DNA from 4 places in the Pseudolabrys taiwanensis genome. Region 4 is predicted to be linked to each of the others. Evidence: predicted binding sites of a transcription regulator. Region 4 holds the regulator's gene; each other region holds the start of a gene.
The links. Region 4 encodes LexA, which represses DNA repair genes until DNA is damaged. Its sites were predicted from a motif close to TGTTCNNNNTGTGTTCNG; they were not measured.
Positions count from the first base shown of each region.

Region 1 (5,856 bases), 2.1 Mb from region 4:
CGGCGGCATGGTGAGCGTGACGCTCACCGCCAAGGGTGACCTCAAGGGCATCAAGATCGACGATTCGCTGATGCAGGCCTCCGAGAAGGAAGTGTTGGAGGACTTGCTCATCGCCGCGCATGCCGACGCCCGCCGCAAAGCGGAAGAGGTGATGCAGGACAAGATGAAGGGATTGACCGGCGGCCTGCCGCTGCCGCCGGGGCTCAATCCGTTTGGGTAATCGCATTTGATTTGTGAGCGCGTGCCAATGCGTTGGCTTCGCGGTTCTAGCGTTCCCTCCCCCCTTGCGGGGGAGGGACAGGGAGGGGGGTGGCTGCAATGTGCGCCACTCACGTCTACCCCCCTCCCCAACCCTCCCCCGCAAGGGGGGAGGGAGCATGCTGCGGCAAGTGGCGAGGGACGTACGTAAGTTCATGGCCACTGCCGTTGCCGGACCTGAGATCGAGCGCCTGATTCAGCTGCTGGCGCGCCTGCCGGGCTTAGGTCCCCGGTCGGCGCGGCGCGCGGCGCTGCATCTCATCAAGAAGCGCGAAGCGCTGATGGCGCCGCTGACGGCGGCGCTTCAGACGGCCATGGACAAGGTGCAGGTCTGTAAGACCTGCGGGAATCTCGACACCCAGAACCCGTGCACGGTGTGCACCGACGTGCGGCGCGATCCGTCCATGATCGTCGTGGTCGCCGACGTCGCCGATCTGTGGGCGCTCGAGCGCGCGCATGCGGTCAACTCGCGTTATCACGTGCTCGGGGGCACCTTGTCGCCGCTCGACGGTGTCGGCCCGCAGGACCTGACCATCGACGCGCTGATCTCACGCGTGCATGACGAGCCGATCAAGGAAGTGATCCTGGCGCTCAACGCCACCGTCGACGGCCAGACCACCGCGCACTACATCACCGAGCTCCTGCAGGACGCCGATGTCAAGGTGACGCGGCTTGCGCACGGCGTGCCTGTCGGCGGCGAACTCGACTATCTCGACGAAGGCACGCTCGCCGCCGCTATCAAGCAGCGTACGCTGTTCTAAAGCGGTTTCTGGTCAGGTTGAAACACTCTCCGTTCATTCCCGCGAAAGCGGGAATCCAACGCGGCGTTTGAATATCAGTGCTTCTGGCCCTTGGCCCCGTTTTCGCGGGGGCGACCGGAATGTGAGTCGATTACAGCTCAACGAGATACGCTCCAACGGCGAACTAATCGTCGTCGTCGGGAACCGGAACCGCATAAACCGGCGCGACGATCGGCACCGCGCTGCCATCCGGTGCGATCGCGACGTGCGAGCAATCGCCCCAACGGTTCACGTGCGTCTCGCCGTCATCGGCGTCACGTGAATAGCGATAGTGACAGACGCCATCGTTGTATTCTGCGTTCGTCCAACTGTCGTGCGTTTCGCGGTTGAAATACGGGCTGTGCCAATCCGCCGACGCTGTCGACGCGTATAAGGCCGCGCCGTTTACCAGCACACACGCCATCAATCGAGTTGTGCGTTTCGCCTGCATGTGAGCCTCCGTCCCTGTCCGAGATCGAAGGGCCAACGCAGCGCCATGGGCATCGTTCCGATACGTGGAGGTTGCGCCCGTGCCGGAACTGCGGCGTTGCTATGATTTCTTTGGCGCCAATTTGGCGAAGTGGCCTTTCGTTTGCAGCCACCAGAGCAGCAACAGGCTGGGCAAGCCGGCCAGCGCGCAGATGACGAAGAACCACATCCAGCCGGTGGCATCGGCAACGTAGCCGGCGCCTGCCGACAGATATGTTCGGCCAACCGCGGCGAGCGCCGTGAGCAGCGCATATTGCGTCGCCGTGTGCAGCGGATTGCGGCACAAGGCCGAGAGATAAGCGACGAACATCACCGTGCCGATGGCGCTGGTGAAGTTCTCGACGGTGATGGCGACGGTGAGCCACATGAGATCGTGGCCCATCACGGCAAGCCACGAGAAGGCGAGATTCGCGACCGATTGGAGAATGCCGCCGATCCAAAGGCTGGCGGCGAGGGGCAAGGCTCTTGCGATGTAGCCGCCGGCAAAGCCGCCCGCGAGCAGCGCGATCAGGCCGACACCTTTGACGATGTTGGCGTACTCGGTGCGCGAGAAGCCGAGATCGACCGCGAACGGGCCGGTCATCACGCCGGCGAGCGCGTCAGTGAACTTGAACAGCACGACGAAGACGAGCACGACGATGGCGACGAGCACGCCATCATAGGTGAAGAAATCGACGAACGCGCCGGAGATGGTACGCTTGAGTCGTGCCACCGGTGTTTCACGCCCGTGAATCGCTTCGGCCTTTGCGGACTTCTCCGGCTCGGTGGCGACGAGCGTCGTCAACATGCCGACGAGAACCAAGGCGGCCATCGCCGCATAGCCCGCACTCCAGGCGCCGGATTTGGTGAAGCCAAGCGCTTCGAAGCCGCTGACGACGTAGAGCGCGCCCGCGCTCGAGGCGAGCATGCCGACACGATAGGCGGCGACATACGACGCCATGCCGGCAGCCTGTTCGTTCTCGTCGAGGCTCTCGATGCGGAAGGCGTCGATGACGATGTCCTGCGTCGCGGAGGCGGTGGCGACCATCAGCGCGCCGAGTGCCACGACGGCCGGCGCGGTGGCCGGATCGTTGGCGCCGAGAAACAGGATCGCCACCATCAGCAGGAGCTGCGTCAGCAACAGCCAGGCGCGCCGCCGGCCGAGCCATCGGGCGAGGATCGGCACGTCGAGCGCATCGACGATCGGCGCCCAGAGAAACTTGATGGTGTAGGGCGTGCCGACCAACGCGAAGAGGCCGATGGTCTTGAGATTGACCCCGACCTCCGCCGCCCAGAACAGCAAGGTCGAGCCGGACAGCGCCAGCGGCAGGCCGGCCGAGAAACCCAGGAACAGGACGATCAGGACGCGCGGCTTGAAGTAGACCGCGACGGTCTCGAGGAAGGTGGGGGTGGTGGCTGGCGCGGCCGTCTCGGGCGTGGCGGTCATGGCGAATCCCTCTCCACGTCATGCCCGGCCTTGTGCCGGGCATCCACGTCTTCTTTCCACCTATAAACAGGTCGTGGATAGCGCTTGCAACTCGGGCTCGCCCGAGTTGCATCACCTATTTGCTTCCCAAGTCGGGTAAACCCGACTTGGGGTGACAAGCCCGGCCCATGACGGGGTGTGCCTACTCCGCCGCCCCGAGCGAGCGGATCGGCGCCGGGATTACTTCCGCACCGCCGCTGTCACCGTCGAATTCCAGGTCCTCAATGCGGGCGGCGCGCTTCTCGATGCGTCCGGCGGAGGTGAGGATCGACTCCACGTCGGTCGTGGTCTGGCCAAGATGCGTCTGCAGCTTGCGCACGCGCTCGCCGAGCAGGCGCACGTCCTTCATCATGTGGCCGACCTCGTTGCGGATCTGGTCGGCGGCTTCGCGCATCTGCGCGTCCTTGCGCACCTGCTTGATGACCTGGATCGCCATCACCATCAGTGTCGGCGACACGATCATCACGCGGGCGCGCTGCGCGCGTTGCACCATGTCGTCGAAGCGCTCATGCAACTCGGCATAAACGGACTCCGACGGGATGAACATCAAGGCGATGTCCTGCGTCTCGCCGGGCAGCAGATATTTGCCGGCGATATCGGTGATGTGCTTGGCGATATCCTGGCGTACGCGCTGGATCGCCGCCTTGCGGTCATCCTCCGTCTGCGCGTCGCGGAACGCGGTCATCGCCTCGAGCGGGAATTTGGCGTCGATCACCAGCGGGCCGGAGTCGGGCATGAAAATCACGCAGTCCGGCCGCATGCGGTTCGACAGAGTGTACTGAAACTCGAACGCGCCTTTCGGCAGGATGTCGGCGACGATGGCTTCGAGCTGGGCTTGGCCGAACGCGCCGCGCGACTGCTTGTTCGACAGCACGTTCTGCAGCGACGTCACCTGCGTGGCGAGGTCGGTGATGTTCTTCTGCGCGTTGTCGATGACCGCGAGGCGCGCGTGCAGTTGCTGCAGGTGCTCGGCCGTGTGCTTGGTCGAGGTCTGCATCGACTCGCCGAGCCGCGCCGTGACGGCGTCGAGCCGCTCGTGCACCGTCTGTTGAAGCTGGCCTTGCGCCTTGGCGAGCAGTTCGCCCATGGCCTGCACCCGGGCATTGAGATCGGCCATGCGCTGCTCGGCGGCCGCGTCGGTCGCGGGCGGCCGCGGCCGCAGCAGGATGACGATGATGCCGATAATGCCGATCGTCGTGACAATGCCGAAAATCAGCGGCAGGGGCACCGGAAGAGCGAGGAGCTGCTGGAGCGTTTCAGGCATGGGTCCCTTGTACCCCGATTCGGTCGAATGGAACGAATGGGGAACATTAAAGTCTCGGATGGCCTCACTCAAGGCCCTGCAGCCGGTTCCATGCCGGTTCCATTGACCCTTTCGACTCAACCCCTTACATCGCGGCCATGGCAACGCGCGACATCGTCATCATCCCCGACAAGCGGCTTCGGCTCGTGTCCGAGCCGGTCAAAGCCATCGACACATCCGTGCGCACTTTGGTCGACGACATGTTCGAGACCATGTACGCCGCGCCGGGCATTGGCTTGGCCGCCATCCAGATCGGGGTACCGCAGCGCGTGGTCACCATGGACCTCGCCAAGAAGGACGATCCGCCGGCGCCGCAGGTCTTCATCAATCCGGTGATCACGTGGTCCTCGGAAGAGAAGTCGACCTACGACGAGGGCTGCCTGTCGATCCCCGAATATTATGAAGAGGTCGAGCGGCCGGCGAAGGTGAAGGTCAAGTATCTCGACCTCGAGGGTCAGGAGCACGAGATCGAGGCCGATGGACTGCTCGCGACCTGCCTGCAACACGAGATCGATCACATCAACGGCGTGCTGTTCATCGATCACATCTCCAAGCTTAAGCGCGACCGCGTGATCAAGAAGTTCAAGAAGGCCGCCAAGCTCGGCGAGACGTCGAAGCCGCATCCGAGCGACGACGTGCCGGAGCATCATATCGGCTAGCGACTGTCTCTCTCCGTCACCCTGAGGTGCCCGCCGAAGGCGGGCCTCGAAGGGCGACGGCCCTAGTTCCTCGGCCGTTCATCCTTCGAGGCTCGCGTGCTACGCACGCTCGCACCTCAGGATGACGGGGAGGGGTTGGAGCGCGCTTCGCCGATGTTATTCTGTCCATTCATTGGTCGTCCTGAATGCCTCTCCGTCTGATCTTCATGGGCACGCCCGATTTCGCCGTGCCGACCTTGATCGAGCTTGCCGCGCGCGGACATGAGATCGCCGCGGTCTATACGCGCGCGCCGAAGCCGGCGGGCCGCGGCATGGACATGCAGGTGACGCCGGTCGAGCGTGAGGCGCGTCGTCTCGGTCTGCCGGTGTTCACGCCGAAAACGTTGCGGATCGAAGAGGCGCAAGAGGCGTTCCGCGCGCATGATGCGGATGCGGCGGTGGTGGTCGCCTACGGCCTCATCCTGCCGAAGGCCGTCCTCGACGCGCCGAAGCTCGGTTGCTTCAACGTGCATGCCTCGCTGTTGCCGCGCTGGCGCGGCGCTGCGCCGATCAACCGTGCGGTGATGGCCGGCGATGCCGAGAGCGGCGTCACCATCATGCGGATGGACGAGGGCCTCGACACCGGCGCGATGGCGATGATCGATCGCTTGCCGATCGGCGCGGATATGACCGCCGGCGAGCTGCACGACGCGCTGGCGCCGCTCGGCGCCGACCTGATGACGCGTGCGCTGGGCGCCCTCGAGCGCGGCACGTTGACGCTGACGCCGCAGCCCGAGGCCGGCGTGACTTACGCCGAGAAGATCCGCAAGGACGAGACCCGCATCGATTGGACGCGGCCTTGGGCCGAAGTGCACAACCACATCCGTGGTCTGTCACCGTTCCCAGGCGCATGGTTCGAGTTCA
Region 1 covers NZ_CP031417.1:4,448,164-4,454,019, forward strand. The annotation lists gene DW352_RS21165 (YbaB/EbfC family nucleoid-associated protein) at 1-220, shown strand, start outside; gene recR (recombination mediator RecR) at 414-1,019, shown strand; gene DW352_RS21175 (hypothetical protein) at 1,183-1,488, opposite strand; gene DW352_RS21180 (AmpG family muropeptide MFS transporter) at 1,588-2,952, opposite strand; gene DW352_RS21185 (DNA recombination protein RmuC) at 3,134-4,255, opposite strand; gene DW352_RS21190 (peptide deformylase) at 4,393-4,953, shown strand; gene fmt (methionyl-tRNA formyltransferase) at 5,139-5,856, shown strand, end outside.
Region 1: DW352_RS21185 (DNA recombination protein RmuC) is a predicted target of LexA. The motif match lies at 4,284-4,301, and genes of this name have one in related genera.

Region 2 (5,856 bases), 270 kb from region 4:
GGTGTTGCCGAGCGACATGCCGCCGCTGGCGGTGACGGTAGCGCCGTCCTCGACGTTCAGGATTCCCCGTCCGGTGCCGCCGATGCTGAGCGCGAGGCCGGTGGCCGTCCATTGCGATCCGGCGCCGGTCACCGTCACCGTGCCGGTGCCGCCGCCGCCACCGATGCGGAAGCTTCCAAGGCTCGTAAGCGTGCTGCCGTTCTGAATGGTGAGACTGCCGGCCGATGTCTCGCCGACGTATAGATTGCCGGTCGAACCGCTTGCGGCGCCGCCGATGCCGAGCACTGCCGGATTGACCGAGTCGACGGTCACCGCGGTCGGGCTGGTCGGCACCGTGCCGCCTGACCAGTTGGCGCCGTTGGTCCAGTCGCTGCTGGTATTGCCGTTCCACGCTTGCGCCGACGCCGACCCGGCGGAGAGCGCCGTGAGCACCGCGATCGAAGCGCTCGTTAGAAGGCGTTGGCGGTCGACGATGATTGGCGCAGGGGGAGATCGTCGTGTGCGGACTTTCGATTGTTGAGGGATGTCGACGGTGCTTGCGGCAGGCGACCCGGCTTCCGGCATTCCCATTCCAATCTATTCCCAACGACTGCACCAACAGCCTATCGATCCTGGTGCACTAACACCTTACGGGATTACCGCGAATTTTCACTATTTCCGTGCGTGGAACTCACCGGTTCCGTCGCTGCCGGCGGCACGGTGTTGCGGCGCGATTCCCCACTTGTCCCCAGCACCGAAATAGCGCGCATGGCGGGCTGGCGAAGCGTCACGGTTCTTCCTATGTTCCGCTCTCAGACTGATCGCCTTTGCCGCGCCGGCCATTGCCGGGCGGCGGCCTTTTGCTCCGCCGGCTCAACCCCTTACAGCGACTGACGTCTTCATGAACGACCTGTTCGACAAGAACGCCAAAGCGGCGAAAGCCGCCCGCGACGCCCGCGCCATCACCATCCGCGGCGCCCGGGAGCACAATCTCAAGAACGTCGATGTGACGATCCCGCGCGATCAGCTGGTGGTGTTCACCGGCCTGTCGGGTTCCGGCAAGTCGTCGCTCGCCTTCGACACCATCTATGCCGAGGGCCAGCGCCGTTACGTCGAGTCGCTGTCGGCCTACGCGCGGCAGTTCCTCGAGATGATGCAGAAGCCGGACGTCGACCAGATCGACGGCCTGTCGCCCGCCATCTCCATCGAGCAGAAGACGACGTCGAAGAATCCGCGCTCGACCGTCGGCACCGTCACCGAGATCTACGACTACATGCGCCTGTTGTGGGCGCGCGTCGGCACGCCCTACTCGCCGGCGACCGGCCTGCCGATCGAAAGCCAGACCGTGTCGCAGATGGTCGACCGCGTGCTCGCTTTGCCGGAAGGCACGCGCATCTATGTGCTGGCGCCGGTCGTGCGCGGCCGCAAGGGCGAGTACAAGAAGGAACTCGCCGAGTTCATGCGCAAGGGCTATCAGCGCGTGAAGATCGACGGCGCCTTCCATGAAATTCAGGAGGTGAAGCCGCTCGACAAGAAGTTCACCCACGACATCGACGTGGTGGTGGACCGCCTGGTCGTGCGCGGCGATATCGGCGCGCGGCTCGCGGATTCGCTCGAGCAGTGCCTCAAGCTCGCCGACGGCCTCGCCGTGGTCGAGCTTGCCGACTCCAAGGCGAGCGGCGCGGCCGCCAACCGCGGCCGCAACGCCAATGCCGAGCGGCTGATCTTCTCCGAGAAGTTCGCCTGCCCCGTTTCCGGCTTCACCATTCCGGAGATCGAGCCGCGGCTGTTCTCGTTCAACAACCCGTTCGGCGCCTGCCCGGAATGCGGCGGCCTCGGCCTCGAGCAGCACATCGACGCCGACCTCGTCATTCCCGACAAGGACGCCAAGGTCGGCAAAGGCGCCATCGCGCCGTGGTCGAAGTCGTCGTCGCCTTATTACACGCAGACCTTGGAAGCGCTCGGCAAGCACTACAAGTTCACGCTCGACACCAAGTGGAAGGACCTCGGCAAGAAGACGCAGGAGGCGATCCTCTACGGTTCGGGCGACGACGAGATCAAGTTCGTCTACGACGACGGCATGCGCGGCTACACCACCAAGAAGCCGTTCGAGGGCGTCATCACCAATCTCGAACGCCGCTTCAAGGAAACCGAGAGCGAGTGGGCGCGCGAGGAGCTGCAGAAGTACTTCACCGACGTGCCGTGCAAGATGTGCCACGGCGCGCGCCTCAAGCCCGAGGCGTTGTGCGTCAAGATCGCCGGCAAGAACATCGCCGAGATCTCGGACCTGTCGATCCGCAAGGCGGGCGAATGGGTCGGCGAACTGCCGAAGACGCTGACCGCCAAGCAGATGGAAATCGCGACGCGCATCCTCAAGGAGATCCGCGACCGCCTGAAATTCCTGGTCGACGTCGGCCTCGATTATCTCACCCTCGCCCGCGCCTCCGGCACCTTGTCCGGCGGCGAGAGCCAGCGCATTCGCCTCGCCTCGCAGATCGGCTCCGGCCTCACCGGCGTTCTGTATGTGCTCGACGAGCCGTCGATCGGCCTGCACCAGCGCGACAACGCCATGCTGCTCGAAACCCTCAAGCGCCTGCGCGACCTCGGCAACACCGTCATCGTCGTCGAGCACGACGAGGACGCGATCCGCGAGGCCGATTACGTGCTCGACATCGGCCCCGGCGCCGGCATCCATGGCGGCCACGTCATCGCCGCCGGCAAGGTGCCGGACCTCATCGCCGCGCCGAAATCATGGACCGGCAAATATCTCTCCGGCGAGCTCGGCGTGCCGGTGCCCGACCGGCGCAAGCCCGATCCGCGCCGCATGATCAAGGTCGTCAACGCCCGCGGCAACAACCTCAAGAACGTCACCGCCGAGATCCCGCTCGGCCTGTTCACGACCGTCACCGGCGTCTCCGGCGGCGGCAAGTCGACGCTGCTGATCGACACGCTCTACAATTCGGTCGCGCGCAAGCTCAACGGCGCCTCGCTCGCCCCCGCCCCGCACGACAAGATCGAGGGCCTCGAGCACATCGACAAGATCATCGACATCGACCAGTCGCCGATCGGCCGCACGCCGCGCTCGAACCCCGCGACCTATACCGGCGCCTTCACGCCGATCCGCGAATGGTTCGCGGCGCTGCCCGAAGCCAAGGCGCGCGGCTACGAGCCCGGGCGCTTCTCCTTCAACGTCAAGGGCGGCCGCTGCGAGGCCTGCCAGGGCGACGGCGTCATCAAGATCGAGATGCACTTCCTGCCCGACGTCTACGTCACCTGCGACGTCTGCAAGGGCAAGCGCTACAACCGCGAGACGCTCGACGTCCTGTTCAAGGGCAAGTCGATCGCCGACGTGCTCGACATGACGGTGGAAGAAGCGCTCGAGTTCTTCAAGGCGGTGCCGCGCGTGCGCGACGTGCTGGCGCTGCTGCACCGCGTCGGCCTCGACTACATCCATGTCGGCCAGCAGGCGACGACGCTCTCCGGCGGCGAGGCGCAGCGCGTCAAGCTCGCCAAGGAGCTGTCAAAGCGCGCGACCGGCCGCACGTTGTACATTCTCGACGAGCCGACGACCGGTCTTCACTTTCACGACGTGGCGAAGCTGCTTGAGGTGCTGCACGAGCTCACCGACCAGGGCAACACCGTGGTGGTGATCGAGCACAATCTCGAAGTGATCAAGACCGCCGACTGGGTGATCGACCTCGGGCCCGAAGGCGGCGACGGCGGCGGCGAGATCGTCGCGGCCGGCACGCCCGAGGACATCGTCAAGGCGAAGCGCAGCTATACCGGACAGTTCTTGAAGCCGGTGCTGGAGCGAAAAATCGTGGGGAAGCGGAAGAAGGGGATGGAAGCAGCGGAGTAGTGTCGTATAATTTCTGCAACCACGACTCCTAATGTGAGGTCGCCATGAACTTCTTACATTATGACTTGAATTTGGGATCGGGCGAAGTTGTTGAAGTTACATTGGACAAGCAAGCGAATGTCCTTCTCTTGGATGACACCAATTTCTCGAATTACAAACGCGGGCTTCGCCATAGTTATTTCGGTGGATTAGCAAAGCGATCACCAGTGCGGCTTGCGCCGCCACGGCCTGGCCATTGGCATCTCGTTATAGATTTAGGAGGCTACGCAGGCTCAGTAAGTGCCTCAGTTCAGACGCACCGAGCCGCTTAATGGCAAGTCAAGATCAATCTGGTTTTTTGCCCGCTGTGCGACGAGGCCGGATTGAGCGTTTAGATATCTATGAAATATCCGAAACCGAGCTACAAATATTGGAACGGGGTTCGCCAGAATCGCTCTTTCTAAACTTTGCAATTTTTCTGCTTTCAATCGCAATAAGTTTCCTAGTCACGCTCCTAACAACCGAAATTCAATCTTCGAGAACATTTATTGTTTTTGTCGTCGTAGCAGTTTTAGGTTTTATTATTGGTCTCGTCCTTTTGGCCCTTTGGGCTTGGCATCGACATTCGACCGCGCTCATATTCGAACAAATTCGAAGACGAATGCCGCCGGAAGGCGTTCCAACAGTTGAGATCGACGGGCGCTAAAGCGGGTTAGTGAGTTTGCCTTCTGTCGCTCGTCTTGAATTCGGTGGGTCTCTCCTTTGACAGCATTATCGACTTCGAAATAACCGCTTCATGGACTTGCTGAGACCTGCACCGAGAGCATCAGCTATTGCGGCGGCGGAGCCCACAACAATAACACCGCCGGGCACCGTAACGAATAGAAGAACGGAATGCTCTGGCGCGACACTCCAGCCCATGTACGTGCCGATCCAGACTGGGAGGTTAGTGGAATTGAGCAGTCCCTTAAGGGTAAGGTGGATAGGTGGCGAGCGCTCGATAACGATAGGCTGCGCAAGAAGGTAATCGACGATCTCAGAATTTTTGAGCGAACGCTCAGGTCGGGAAAATTCGAACTCTTCTGCGTCCATTAAAAAAAGATCCAGGCAGTCCCGAAAAAAATCTTCTGTAAGCGGCTGCTCGCCGCGCGACCCTGGTAGATGCCGGAAGATTTTTAGATTGTTGATTTCTCCAAGCGTTGTCGTGTCGCCGCCAAACCATGCCACTCCGATTCCTGGCTCAGGCTCTTCTCCTCGACCGCGCGGGCGGTGGAATGATCGCTCTCCCTTTACTTCAGAAGTGTCGAAATACATCCATGTCGTTACAACCCGCATTTGACATGCCCCCAGCTTCTGAAATGCCATTAATTCGTATATTGGATGGCAAGCCTTTATTACGCGTCCTGCTAACCCGCTCTAATGTCCATAAATGCAGGAGCCCGGCATGGTGACCGGGCTCCGTGGATAATAACCGTCTGATGGGCGTCCGACCATTATCCTGGCCTCAGGCCATCTAAGTATCCCTTTAGCGGGATGAGCTTCTTTGAGTCCCACGTTTTGAGAGTGCTCCTACCTACCCATCTAGGTTTTCGTCCCGGGAGCCGTGGTTATCCTTCACTCATGAAGGTTTTCGGGCGCACCCAAAAGCTTGGTCAAGGCAGACCTCCTCAAGGTTGCCAGAGAATCTTACACAACTTTTCTTTACCCGACGACATCAAACGAAGTGAGGCGGCAGGTTGCCCACAAGCCCATAGGGCAAATTGGAGGCTTGGCTGGCCCCATCGGCTTTTCCACTTACTCCCCCAAAACCTCCTCCACAAACCCATCCGGATCGCGCCAGAACTCCCGCAGCGTCCGGAAATGCTCCGTGTCCCGCACGCGGACCGGCGCGAGGCCGGCGGGCGTCAATTCCAAAAGCCGCGCCTTCGGATAAGCCATCAGCAGCGGCGCATGCGTCGCCATGATCACCTGGCAGATGCCCGAGCGCTCCATCGCGCGCAGCAGCTTCAAGAACTCGATCTGCCGTGACGGCGACAACG
Region 2 covers NZ_CP031417.1:1,230,501-1,236,356, forward strand. The annotation lists gene DW352_RS05875 (autotransporter family protein) at 1-432, opposite strand, end outside; gene uvrA (excinuclease ABC subunit UvrA) at 881-3,838, shown strand; gene DW352_RS27615 (DUF1883 domain-containing protein) at 3,883-4,149, shown strand; gene DW352_RS26710 (hypothetical protein) at 4,149-4,523, shown strand; gene DW352_RS26715 (hypothetical protein) at 4,589-5,131, opposite strand; gene DW352_RS05895 (AAA family ATPase) at 5,612-5,856, opposite strand, start outside.
Region 2: uvrA (excinuclease ABC subunit UvrA) is a predicted target of LexA. The motif match lies at 771-788, and genes of this name have one in related genera.

Region 3 (5,856 bases), 2.8 Mb from region 4:
CGTGCATGCGCGTGCCGTCGGCGAGCACGGTGACCGGGCCTTGCTCGCGCACCCGCAATGCGAGCGGCTTGCCGAGGAGATCGGTACGCGCTTGTCCAGTGAGCGCGAAGAAGGCTTCGTTCGCATAGGTGACGTGGCCTGACGCATCGCGGCGCACGATGACATCGCCTTGCGATTCGATGAGGCTGCGCACGCGCTCTTCGGCCTCGCGCAATTCCCAGTTCTTGTCTTCGAGTTCTTCGATCAGCGATTCGAGAACCCGCCGCTTGGCGGCGTAATCACGCCGCCGCATCAACAACAGCGCGATCACGGCACAGGCGACCGCGAACAGCACCGCGACGCCGGTGCCGAAGGCATAAGGGTCGTAGTTTTCGCGCTGGATGACGACGCCGGCGATAAAACCGAGGCCGGCGGAGAGCACCGCCCAGGTCACGATCACGGTGCGCCCGAATAGCACCAGCGCCGCGATGTTGCGCGCGCGTGTTGCGGCGGCTGATGCGCTCTGTGAGGTCGCTCGCGGCATCGTGGGTCCTGGACCGGCCATGCGCCGGCGCTTCACAAGGAACGCAGTGTCGCACCGGGAGGCTTGCCGTTTTATTCCCCGGCCGCGCCGGCAGGCGGCGTTCGCGCCGCTATGGTGAAGCGCCGGTAAACCGGAACCGATACGGTCCGTCGCAGCGGCCGATTCAGCGGATGAGCGCGCGCGCCGTAACCGCGCGGGCGCCGGATGTTACCGCGAACAGAGCGGCGGCCTGCTGGTCCGAGAACCGGGCCGACTTCACGTAGATTTTCTTGGCGGCCGGCTCGCGCGACAGCGCGACGGTAAGGTCCGGCGCCGTGGCGGCAGGATCGACCCGCACGCTCTTGAGCGGCACGCCGCTCGGGCAGGCGGGCGCGTCATCGTCCACCAGGACGAAATCGGCAACGGCAGGATCGTCGACGAGTTGCAGGCGTAGCGACGGATCGGCGTCGGCGGCCTCGACACGCACCGTGTAATCGGCGGCTTTGTCGGTGATGCGGAAAGCGCCGGTGGGCGCGGCAAAGCAGGGCGCCGTGTCGGCGGGCTTGCTGAGATAGACGCCGGCGGCACCGGCCGGTACGGCGGCGGCCAGGCCGAAGATCGTGGCAACGGTAATACGATTCATGAGCGCGCCCCCCAAGCGCACGCCGAATCGGCGCAAGCCAACAGACTACAAGAAGCCGCTTAAACTTCGCTTAAAGGACGACCGCCGGCGCGCGGTTCACGCGGCCCGGCGCATCTCGTCGGACAGCGCGCGGTAGGACAAAGCTTCGGCGAGATGGACGCGGCCGACCTGGGCGGCGCCGTCGAGATCGGCCAGCGTGCGCGCGACGCGCAGGACGCGGTGATAGCCGCGCGCCGACAGATGCATCTGCTCGGCGGCATCGCGCAACAAAGCAAGGCCCGCTTTGTCGGCGCGCGCGATCTCTTCCAGCGTCGAACCATTGGCCTGCGCATTGGTGCGCACATCGTCGAGGCCCAGCGCGGCATAGCGTTCGGCCTGGATGTCGCGCGCGCGGGCAACGCGGGCCGCCACTTCGCGGCTGCCCTCCGACGGCGGCGGCAGGATCAGATCGGCCGCGGTGACCGCCGGCACTTCGATGTGCAGATCGATGCGGTCGAGCAGCGGTCCCGACAGCCGGTTCTGATACTCGGCGGCGCAGCGGATGTTCGGCCCGCGCCGGCAGGCAAAGCCGGGATCGTTGGCGCGGCCGCAGCGGCACGGGTTCATCGCCGCGACCAGCATGAAGCGCGCGGGATAGGTGATGCGATGATTGGCGCGCGCGATCGCGACTTCCCCGGTCTCCAAAGGCTGACGCAGCGAATCGAGCACCTGCGGCGTGAACTCCGGCAATTCGTCGAGAAACAGCACGCCGTTATGCGCGAGCGAAATCTCGCCCGGCCGCGCGCGCAGGCCACCGCCGACCAGAGCCGGCATCGAGGCCGAATGATGCGGCGCGCGGAACGGCCGCTTGTTGGTGAGCGCGCCGCCTTCGATCTCGCCGGCGACGGACGAGATCATCGACACTTCGAGGAGCTCGGTCGGCGACAGAGGCGGCAGGATCGTCGGCAATCGCGCGGCGAGCATCGATTTGCCCGAGCCGGGCGGGCCGACCATCAGCAGGTTATGACCGCCGGCGGCCGCGACCTCGAGCGCGCGCTTGGCGCTCTCCTGTCCCTTGATGTCGGCGAGATCGAGCAGCGCGCCGCCGACTTCGCGGATCTTCGGCTGCGGCCGCGACAGTACTTGCGTGCCCTTGAAGTGATTGGCGAGTTGGATGAGCGATTGTGCCGCGACGATCTCGATCTCCGGACTGGCCCACGCCGCTTCCGCGCCGCAAGCCGATGGACAAATGAGCCCCTGCCCGCGCGCATTGGCGCCGATCGCCGCCGGCAGCACGCCGGCCACCGGCGCGATGGAGCCGTCGAGCCCCAGCTCGCCGAGCACGGTGTAACCGGCGACGGCGTCTTGCGGCACGGCCCCGATCGCGGCCATCAGACCGAGCGCGATCGGCAGATCGTAATGGCTGCCTTCCTTCGGCAGATCGGCCGGCGCCAGATTAACGGTGATGCGCCGCGCCGGCAGCGCGAGCCCGGAAGCCACCAGCGCCGCGCGCACGCGCTCCTTGGCCTCGGACACGGCCTTGTCCGGCAAACCAACGATATTGAAAGCTGGGAGACCGGGCGCGACCTGTACCTGGACGTCGACAGCGCGGGCCTCGATGCCCTCGAACGCCACGGTGCCGATCCGCTGAACCATTGTCCCGCCCCTGCACTTCCCGCAAAAGTAGTAGCGCAAGTTGTGGACGGCGACAAGAACATTTGCAGAACAAAATATTCCCGTTATGATCCCTCGCTAAGGACCTGTCGGACAACCGGTGGACACCATGATCGACCGTGAAGCGATGGCGAAGGATCTCAAGCTGGCGCGTGAGGCGCGGCTGGAGGCGGAAGCGGCCAATGCCGATGTCGAAGAGCTGATCTGGGAAATCCAGCACATCCAGCTCGGCCGCCAGCGAATGGTGTTCTCGATCGCCGGCTTCGAGCAGGAACTCGCCGCCGCTTAAGAGCGGGCGAGCAAATCCTCTTTCGTCGCGCCGAGGATTTCCTCGGCCAGCGCCGCGTCGTTGACCGCGCGCGCCAGAACGCCGGCGCCGACGAGCTGCGCCATCACGGCCAGCGCCTTGCGCCGCCGCGCCGCCTTGCGGCCCGGCAGCACATCCATCAGCACATCAATGAGCTTCAGCAGGCCGTCGCGGAACACGGCGCGGATCGATTTGTCCTGGCGCGGCGCTTCGGCGCCGAGCGCGACCAGCGCGCAACCGCGGCCGGAACTGTCGTACTGCCGCGGCGACAGATAGTGCGCGATCATGGCCTCGAAGGCTTTGTCGCCCGCACTGTCGCGCACCTCGGTCCAGCGCGCCGCCGACTTCGCCAAAGCCGCATGGCAGGCCTGCGCGGCGAGATCATCCTTCGAGTCGAAATGCCCGTAAAATCCGCCGTGCGTGAGATCGGCGGCTTTCATGATCTCGGCAACGCCGATGCCGTCGAATCCCTTCTCGCGCAGCAGCGTGCCCGCCACTGCGATGATGCGTTCGCGGTTTTCGGCCGCCTTCTCTCGACTGACACGCATGCGCTGTTCCCCTCGCCGCACGGCTTGACAAGTTATATGATGCCCGTCATTTATGTTCAATAGATGATGGTCATCATTTAACGGCGTCTTGCGCTCGCCGCGGGCCGCATACAGGGCATATCCCATGGTTTCGACTGCGCTTGCCGCGACGCTTGGCCGCCGCCGCATCCATTACGGCTGGGTGGTCGTCGGCGCGACCTTCTTCACGATGCTGGTCACCGCCGCCGCGATGGGCGTGCCCGGCGTGCTCATCGTGCCGCTGGAGAAGGAATTCGGCTGGACCACCTCGGAGATCTCCATCGCGCTTGCGGTGCGTCTGATCCTGTTCGGCCTGCTCGGGCCGTTCGCGGCCGCCTTCATGAATCGCTTCGGCGTCAGACGCGTCATCGTCGTCGCGCTGACGCTGATCTGCATCGGCTTTCTCGGCTCGCTGCGCATGACGGAGCTGTGGCAGCTCATGCTGTGCTGGGGCCTGATCATCGGCGTCGGTACCGGCCTCACCGCCATGGTGCTCGCCGCGACAGTGGCGACGCGCTGGTTCACGCACCGCCGCGGTCTGGTGATGGGCATGCTGGCGGCGAGCTCCGCCACCGGCCAGTTGGTGTTCCTGCCGCTGTTCGCCGCCATCACCACCGACTACGGCTGGCGCGTCGCACTGCTTTTCGTCTGTGCCATTCTGGCGGTGACCGGCGTCGTCGTCCTGCTGCTGATGCGCGACCGGCCTGCCGATCTCGGCCTGCCGCTGTATGGCGAGACCGACATCACGCCGGCCCCGGCAAAGACGGTCGGCTTGTCGGCGCTGCTGGTGACGCCGGTGAGCGTTCTCAAGGAAGTGTCCGGCACCGGCACCTTCTGGATTCTGTTCGCCACGTTCTTCGTCTGCGGCCTCAGCACCAACGGCCTGATCCAGACTCACTTCGTCACCTTGTGCAGCGATTACGGCCTCGTCGCCGTCACGGCGGCGAGCGTGCTGGCGATGATGGGCATTTTCGACCTGATCGGCACGATCGGCTCGGGCTGGCTGTCGGATCGCTTCGACAGCCGCTGGCTGCTGTTCTGGTATTACGGCCTGCGCGGGCTGTCGCTGCTCTATCTGCCGTTCACCGACTTCACCTTCTACGGCCTGTCGCTGTTCGCGGTATTCTACGGCCTCGATTGGCTGGCGACGGTGCCGCCCACCGTGAAGCTCACGGCCGACCGCTTCGGCCGCGAGAAGGCCGGCGTCGTGTTCGGCTGGATCTTCGCCGGCCATCAGTTGGGCGCCGCCACCGCCGCCTTTGGCGCGGGCTACACGCGCACGGAGTTCGCCACCTACCTGCCGGCGTTCTTCGCCGCGGGGGCGATGTGCATCGTCGCCGCGTTGCTGGCGCTGTGCATCGGCCGTTCGACGAACGCGACTCCGACCCTGGCACCGAAGGCGGCATAGCCAAGCCGCCGGTCCCCGCGCATAATCGGCCGCGCCGCCCCTGCTGTCGGCGGCGCGAGCCGGGGGGCTGCCGTGGCGAACACATTTCTGCGCGCCGTCGTCTTCATCGCCTTGTTCGGGATCGTCCCGTTAGCGGCGCATGCGCAGAGCAAGCCGCTATGGACCGTGCCGGAAATCGGCGCGCTGCCGCGCGATGCGCATGGCCAGCAAGTGCGCCAAGGGCGCGATCTGATCACCGCGACCTATGCCTATATCGGCCCCAACGTGTCCGATCCGGCCAAGCGCTATGCCGGCAACAATCTCGCCTGCGGCAACTGCCATCTGATGGCGGGCACCAAGAAGTTCGGCATCCCGCTGTTCGGCCTGTTCGGCGACTTCCCGCAATACAGCGCGCGCTCGGGCCGCGACATCAGCATCGAGGACCGCATCAACTCCTGCATGACGCGGAGCATGAACGGCAAACCGATGCCCGACGACGCGTCGGAGATGCAGGCGATCGTCGCCTACATCAAGTTTCTCAGCAGCGGCGTGCCCGACGGCAAGCAGCTTCCCGGCATGGGCACAGGCAAGATGCCGGAGATGTCGCGCGCCGCGAACCCGACGCGCGGCGGCATCATCTATGCGCGCGTGTGCCAAGCCTGCCACAACACCGACGGCTCCGGCATCCGCAACAGCGCGCCGTCGACCGATCTCGGCTACATGATGCCGCCGCTGTGGGGACCGGACAGCTTCAACGACGGCGCCGGCATGTCGCGAATCATCACGCTGGCCAACTTC
Region 3 covers NZ_CP031417.1:3,735,481-3,741,336, forward strand. The annotation lists gene DW352_RS17710 (ATP-binding protein) at 1-523, opposite strand, end outside; gene DW352_RS17715 (hypothetical protein) at 687-1,145, opposite strand; gene DW352_RS17720 (YifB family Mg chelatase-like AAA ATPase) at 1,242-2,780, opposite strand; gene DW352_RS17725 (hypothetical protein) at 2,908-3,087, shown strand; gene DW352_RS17730 (TetR/AcrR family transcriptional regulator) at 3,084-3,653, opposite strand; gene DW352_RS17735 (MFS transporter) at 3,778-5,079, shown strand; gene DW352_RS17740 (c-type cytochrome) at 5,152-5,856, shown strand, end outside.
Region 3: DW352_RS17720 (YifB family Mg chelatase-like AAA ATPase) is a predicted target of LexA. The motif match lies at 2,835-2,852, and genes of this name have one in related genera.

Region 4 (5,856 bases):
TACTTCGTAAGGACTTCCTCTACGATCCTTACCAAGTCGTTGAGGCACGCGCCTGGGGCGCCGACTGCATCCTCATCATCATGGCCGGCGTCGACGACGCGACCGCCAAGGACCTTGAAGAGACAGCCATTGCCAATGGCTTAGACGTGCTTATTGAAGTTCATCAAGAAGACGAATTGGAGCGCGCATTAAAGCTACGATCGCGAATGATCGGCATCAACAACCGGGACTTGCGCACCTTCGTCACGTCACTGGATGTCAGCGAGCGCCTCGCCCCGCAGGTGCCGCGCGACCGCATCATCGTCGGCGAGAGCGGCATCTTCACCCCGGTCGACCTTGCCCGCCTCTCCCGCTCCGGGATCAACGCGTTCCTCATCGGCGAGAGCCTGATGCGGCAGGCCGACGTCACCGCCGCCACCCGCGCGCTCCTTGCCCGCCAACACGCCCCGGCGGCGGAGTAGCGGCCATGGCGTCACGCCCGAAGACCGCCGCGCGAGGCGCCAAGAACGGTACCGAGAACGGGACCAAGAACGGGACCAAGGGTGGCGCCAAGAAGGCGCTAGCGAAGGCGGCAGCCCCCCTCGCCAATAAGCTTAGCCACATCGATCAGCGTGGCGAGGCGCACATGGTCGACGTCTCCGCCAAACCGCAGACGGAGCGCGTCGCGGTCGCCGAGGGCAAGATCATCATGCAGGCGGAGACGCTGGACATGGTGATCGCCGGCAATGCGCTGAAGGGTGACGTGCTGGGGGCCGCCCGCCTCGCCGGCATCATGGCCGCCAAGCGCACGCACAGCCTGATCCCGCTCTGCCACCCGCTGCCGATCACCAAGGTGACGATCGAGATCAATCCGGAGCACGCGCTGCCCGGCTTCGAGGTGCAGGCGACGGTGAAGGTCACGGGCCAGACCGGTGTCGAGATGGAGGCGCTGACCGCCGTCTCGGTCGCGCTGCTGACGATCTACGACATGGTCAAGGCGGTCGAACGCGGCATGCGCATCGAAGGCATCCGCGTCCTGGAAAAGAGCGGCGGCCGCTCCGGCCATTACCGCGCGGAGAAATAGCGCATGGCGGACCCCAAACTCCGCTCATTCCCGCGAGCGGACATCGGGCTTACCCGATATCTGGCACTTAAAGTGTGCAAGTCGGCTACAGCCGACTTGCAGCGGGAATCCCGCGCGAGATTCTTGAAGCTTTCCATTCATGACTTTGGGGCCCCGCTTTCGCGGGGACGAGCGGAGCTCGCATGGCGCTGATGCCGGTTGCTGAAGCGCTGCGCCAGGTCCTTGCCGAAGCCGCGCCGCTCCCCGCCGAAACGGTCGCACTCCCCGCGGCGCTCGCGCGCGTGCTGGCCGCAGACATCGCCGCGACGCGCACGCAGCCACCCGCTGACGTTTCCGCGATGGACGGCTACGCCGTCCGCGGCGCCGACGTGGCCGAAGCGCCGGCCACGCTGACCGTCGTCGGCGAAGTCGCGGCCGGCCACCCGTTCGAAGGCGAGGTGGCACCCGGTCAGGCGGCGCGCATCTTCACCGGCGGCGTCATGCCCCGCGGCGCCGACACGGTCGTCATCCAGGAGCTCGCCCAGCGCGATGGCGACAAGGTGACCTTCGGCAAGCCGACGGCGAAGGGCCGCAACGTGCGCGCCAAAGGCATCGACTTCTCCGAGGGCGAAGCGCTGCTTCACAAAGGACGTCGGCTGAGCGACCGCGACCTGATGCTGGCGGCCGCGATGAACTATCCGAGCGTGCCGGTCCATCGCCGACCGAAGATCGCCATCATCGGCACCGGCGACGAATTGGTCATGCCGGGTAGCAAACCGGGCGCCGGCGAGATCGTCTATTCCAATGGCTACGCGCTGACCGCTCTCGCGCAGGCCGAAGGCGCGGAGTCGCGCGACTTCGGCATCGTGCGCGATCGTCTGGAAGACATCGTCGCCGCGCTGCGCGAGGCACGCGCCTGGGGCGCCGACGTGCTCGTTACCACCGGCGGCGCGTCGGTTGGCGAGCACGATCTGGTGCAGCGTGCGCTGAAAGCCGAAGGTCTCGACCTCTCGTTCTGGCGGGTCGCGCTGCGCCCCGGCAAGCCGATGATGCACGGACGGCTCGGTGGCCTGCAGGTGCTCGGCCTGCCCGGCAATCCGGTCTCGTCCTACGTCTGCGCCTTCCTGTTTCTGGTGCCGCTGATCCGCCGACTCACCGGCCGCACCGTGATCGACCATGTGCCCGATCGAGCCCTGTTGGGCCGCGATCTGCCGGAGAACGACGAGCGCGCCGATTATATGCGCGCGCTGCTGACGCCGGGGCCTGATGGGCCCATCGCCACCCCGGTACCGTCGCAGGACAGTTCCCTGATGGCACCGTTGGCCGCGGCGGATTGCCTTGTGATTCGGGAACCTTACGCGCCTTTTGCGCAAGCCGGTTCACCCTGCGTCATCCTTAAGCTAGGCCTATAGCGGTCGTTTGCATTGTTCACCCGAAATTAAATCCTTGCGGAACACATATCGAACAGATAGTGTCCGTTCATGATTTGTTTCGAGCCGGCTGCCCATTCGCCGTAAGGGCTGGGCCTGGCCGGGCGACGGGAGAAACAGATGCTGACCCGCAAGCAGTTCGAGCTTTTGCGCTTCATCCACGAGCGGCTGACCGAGGCCGGCGTTCCGCCCTCTTTCGACGAGATGAAGGACGCGCTCGACCTGCGCTCCAAATCCGGGATCCACCGGCTGATCACCGCCCTCGAGGAGCGCGGCTTCATCCGCCGACTGCCCAACCGGGCGCGCGCCATTGAGGTCATCAAGCTTCCCGACTCGGTCGGGCACGGCGTGGGCAACGGCCGCGCCCGCAAATTTACGCCGAGCGTCATCGAGGGCGACCTCGGCCGCGTCCGTCAGGTGGCAGCGGAGGACGATACCAGCGGCCGGCCGATCGCCGTACCGGTGATGGGCCGTATCGCCGCCGGTACGCCGATCGAGGCGATCCAGACCAAGAGCCATGTCATCAACATGCCGCCGGACCTGTTGTCGACCGGGGAGCATTTCGCGCTCGAAGTGCGCGGCGACTCGATGATCGAGGCCGGCATCCTCGATGGCGACATCGCCCTCATCCGCCGCTCGGAAGTCGCCGACACCGGCGACATCGTGGTCGCACTGATCGACGACGAGGAGGCGACGCTCAAGCGCTTCCGCCGCCGCGGTGCCTCCATCGCGCTCGAGCCGGCCAACGCGGCCTACGAGGTGCGCATCCTGCCGCCCAACCGCGTGCGCATTCAGGGCAAGCTGGTCGGGCTTTTCCGGCGCTACTGAAGATAACTCCCCTCTCCGATCTGCCCTCGTCACCCTGAGGTGCCGGCCGCCAACCGGTCCCTAAGCGCGACGGCCGATGCGCTGTGTGCGGTATGTCTCGATTCCCGTGGAGCGCCCCGGCACGGGCGAAACTGCGCCTAGGCAAGTTGGTAAGCAAACTCTACGGTGCCCGGTATTATTGAACGGGGACTGTGGACGTCGTGAAAGCGGCATTGCGCGTCGTGCTCGGAGTGTGCTGCCTCGCGCTTGGTGCCGCGCCGTCGCTCGCCGCCGAAGGCAGTACGGTCGCCGGGCCTATCGGCGGCACCGACATCCGTTCGGCCTTTCTGCCGACGCCGGGCCTCTACGGCGCCGCCATCCTGGGCGGTGCCTCGGCCTACCAGCTCAGAGATGGCACGGGCCAGACCCGTCCCGGCCTGGATGCCGTCGGCATCGACTCCAAAAGCGCCGCCGGCGTCCTGTTGTATGTGCCGAATTTCAAGCTATTCGACGGCTCGGTCGGATTGCTGGGCGTCGCCGGCGTCGGCGAGGTGTGCGGACAGATCACGTCGGCCAATGCAGAGCGTTGCAAGTCGGGCTTCGGCGACATCTACATCGAAGGGTCCTGGTCGCGCTTTTTCGGCTTCACGCGGCCATCGCACGAGAAAGGCGCCGCGCCCATCCGCGAAGGCCTCGCCGTTCGCGCTGGCCTCGGCGCGGTGCTCCCGACCGGCCTCTACGACGCCCGCATTCAGGCCAGCAACGGCGTTACCGTCGGCAGCAACACCGTCATCGTCGCCCCCTCGCTCGCCTTCACTTATACGACGCCGCCGCTGCTTGCGGACGGCACGGAGTTCAGCAGCAAGATCTACCTGAACTCTTATGGCCGGAATTCCGATACCGATTACGTCAGCGGCAAGAACATCAATATCGACTTCGCCGTCTCGGAGCACATCGGACGCTGGCAGGTGGGTGTCGCCGGTTATTATTTGCGCCAAATCACCGACGATACGCGCGGCGACGTCGCCGTGGCGCCCGATGGCCGCCGTGCGGAAGTTCTGAGCCTCGGCGGCGTCCTCAACTACGACATTCCCGATCTCGGTGCGGCCATCAAGTTCAAGGCGCGCACGTCGGTGTTCGCCTACAACACGGCGATGACGACGGCGTTTTATCTGACCCTCGCCAAGAAGCTCTACTAGCGGCAGTGCCGTCATCACCCGCGCATGCGGGTAATCTCAATCGCTCGCCTCCAGATCTTCCATGCGCGGCGTCGCGTCCTGCGGTGTCGGACGGCTGGTTGTGCTTTGAGATAGCGCAACGGTTTGCGGTGCCGGCGCCCACGGCCGCCCGTAGCCGGCCGGACGCGCGGCGATCGTCTCGAACGCATCGCCAGTCCAGCGCAAGGTCATGGCGCCGTGCGCGCGCCAGCGCGCGCGGTCGAACAGCAGCGCATTGCAGGCGCCCGGCGCTTGCCGCGGACTGACGACGATCGCCGCGCGCATACAATCCTCCGCGAAGGCTTCGGCTGCCAACGACGCAGCGATCAGCCGGCCGTTGCCGAGGGTGGCGACGCAGCCGACGGCGTCGCAACGCACGCCCTCCTTCAACGTCTTGTCCGTCGGCGTGCGGTCGTCGCCATCGGCCGCCAGCCACTCCTTGAGGGCGAAGGTGTCGCGGCCGCTGTGCAGCACCGACAAGCGGCCGCTGGCATTGCGGATGGCCGCCGTCTGTCCATCGGCGGCAATGAGCACGTCGGGGCGCGGCGTCGCCAGGACCCACAACATGGCGATCGTACAGAAGACCGCCCCGCTCCAGCGCAGCGGTGACCGCAACAGGCAGACCAGCAGCAATCCGGCGGTGCCGATGAGCAGCGGCCCAACACCGAAGGCATGGATGTGCCCGACCGCGCCTGGCAGGCTCGCCACCCACAATGCGACGCTGGTCATCCAGTCGATGCCGGCGCCCATCAGTCGCCAGAACGCCGCGTCGAAGCCGAACGGCATCAGCACGAGCGCCAGAATGCCCATCGGCATCACCAGCACCGACACGACCGGCATGGCGAAGAGATTCGCGAGCACGCCATAGGGCGCCATGCGATGGAAATGGAAGGCTGCGTAGAGCGTGGTGGCGAAACCCGCGACCAGGGAGGCGAGGATGAGTCCGGCGACTTCGCGCCCGCCCCACAATGCGACGCGGGCGCCGATCGACGTGTCGGCATCCGGCCGCCATGGCAGGCCGTATTGATACGCAGCGACGAGCGCGAGCGTCGCGGCGAACGACATCTGGAAGCTCGGATGCACCACGGCCTGCGGCGACCAGGCGAGCACGCACAGCGCGGCGACGGTCAGCGTGCGAAAGGTGATCGCCGGCCGGTCGGCCATCACGCCGATGAGGACGATCGCCACCATGATGAAGGAACGCTGCGTCGCGACTTCCGCTCCGGACAAGAGCAGATAGAAGAACGCAGCGACGAGCGCCGCGCACGCCGCCCATTTCTTGATGGGCCGGCGGACCGCGAGCGACGGCGACAGCGCTAGCCCGGCGCGGATGACGAAGAACACGATGCCGGCGACCACC
Region 4 covers NZ_CP031417.1:961,026-966,881, reverse strand. The annotation lists gene trpC (indole-3-glycerol phosphate synthase TrpC) at 1-461, shown strand, start outside; gene moaC (cyclic pyranopterin monophosphate synthase MoaC) at 626-1,063, shown strand; gene DW352_RS04580 (molybdopterin molybdotransferase MoeA) at 1,246-2,454, shown strand; gene lexA (transcriptional repressor LexA) at 2,593-3,300, shown strand; gene DW352_RS04570 (SphA family protein) at 3,492-4,478, shown strand; gene DW352_RS04565 (ComEC/Rec2 family competence protein) at 4,515-5,856, opposite strand, start outside.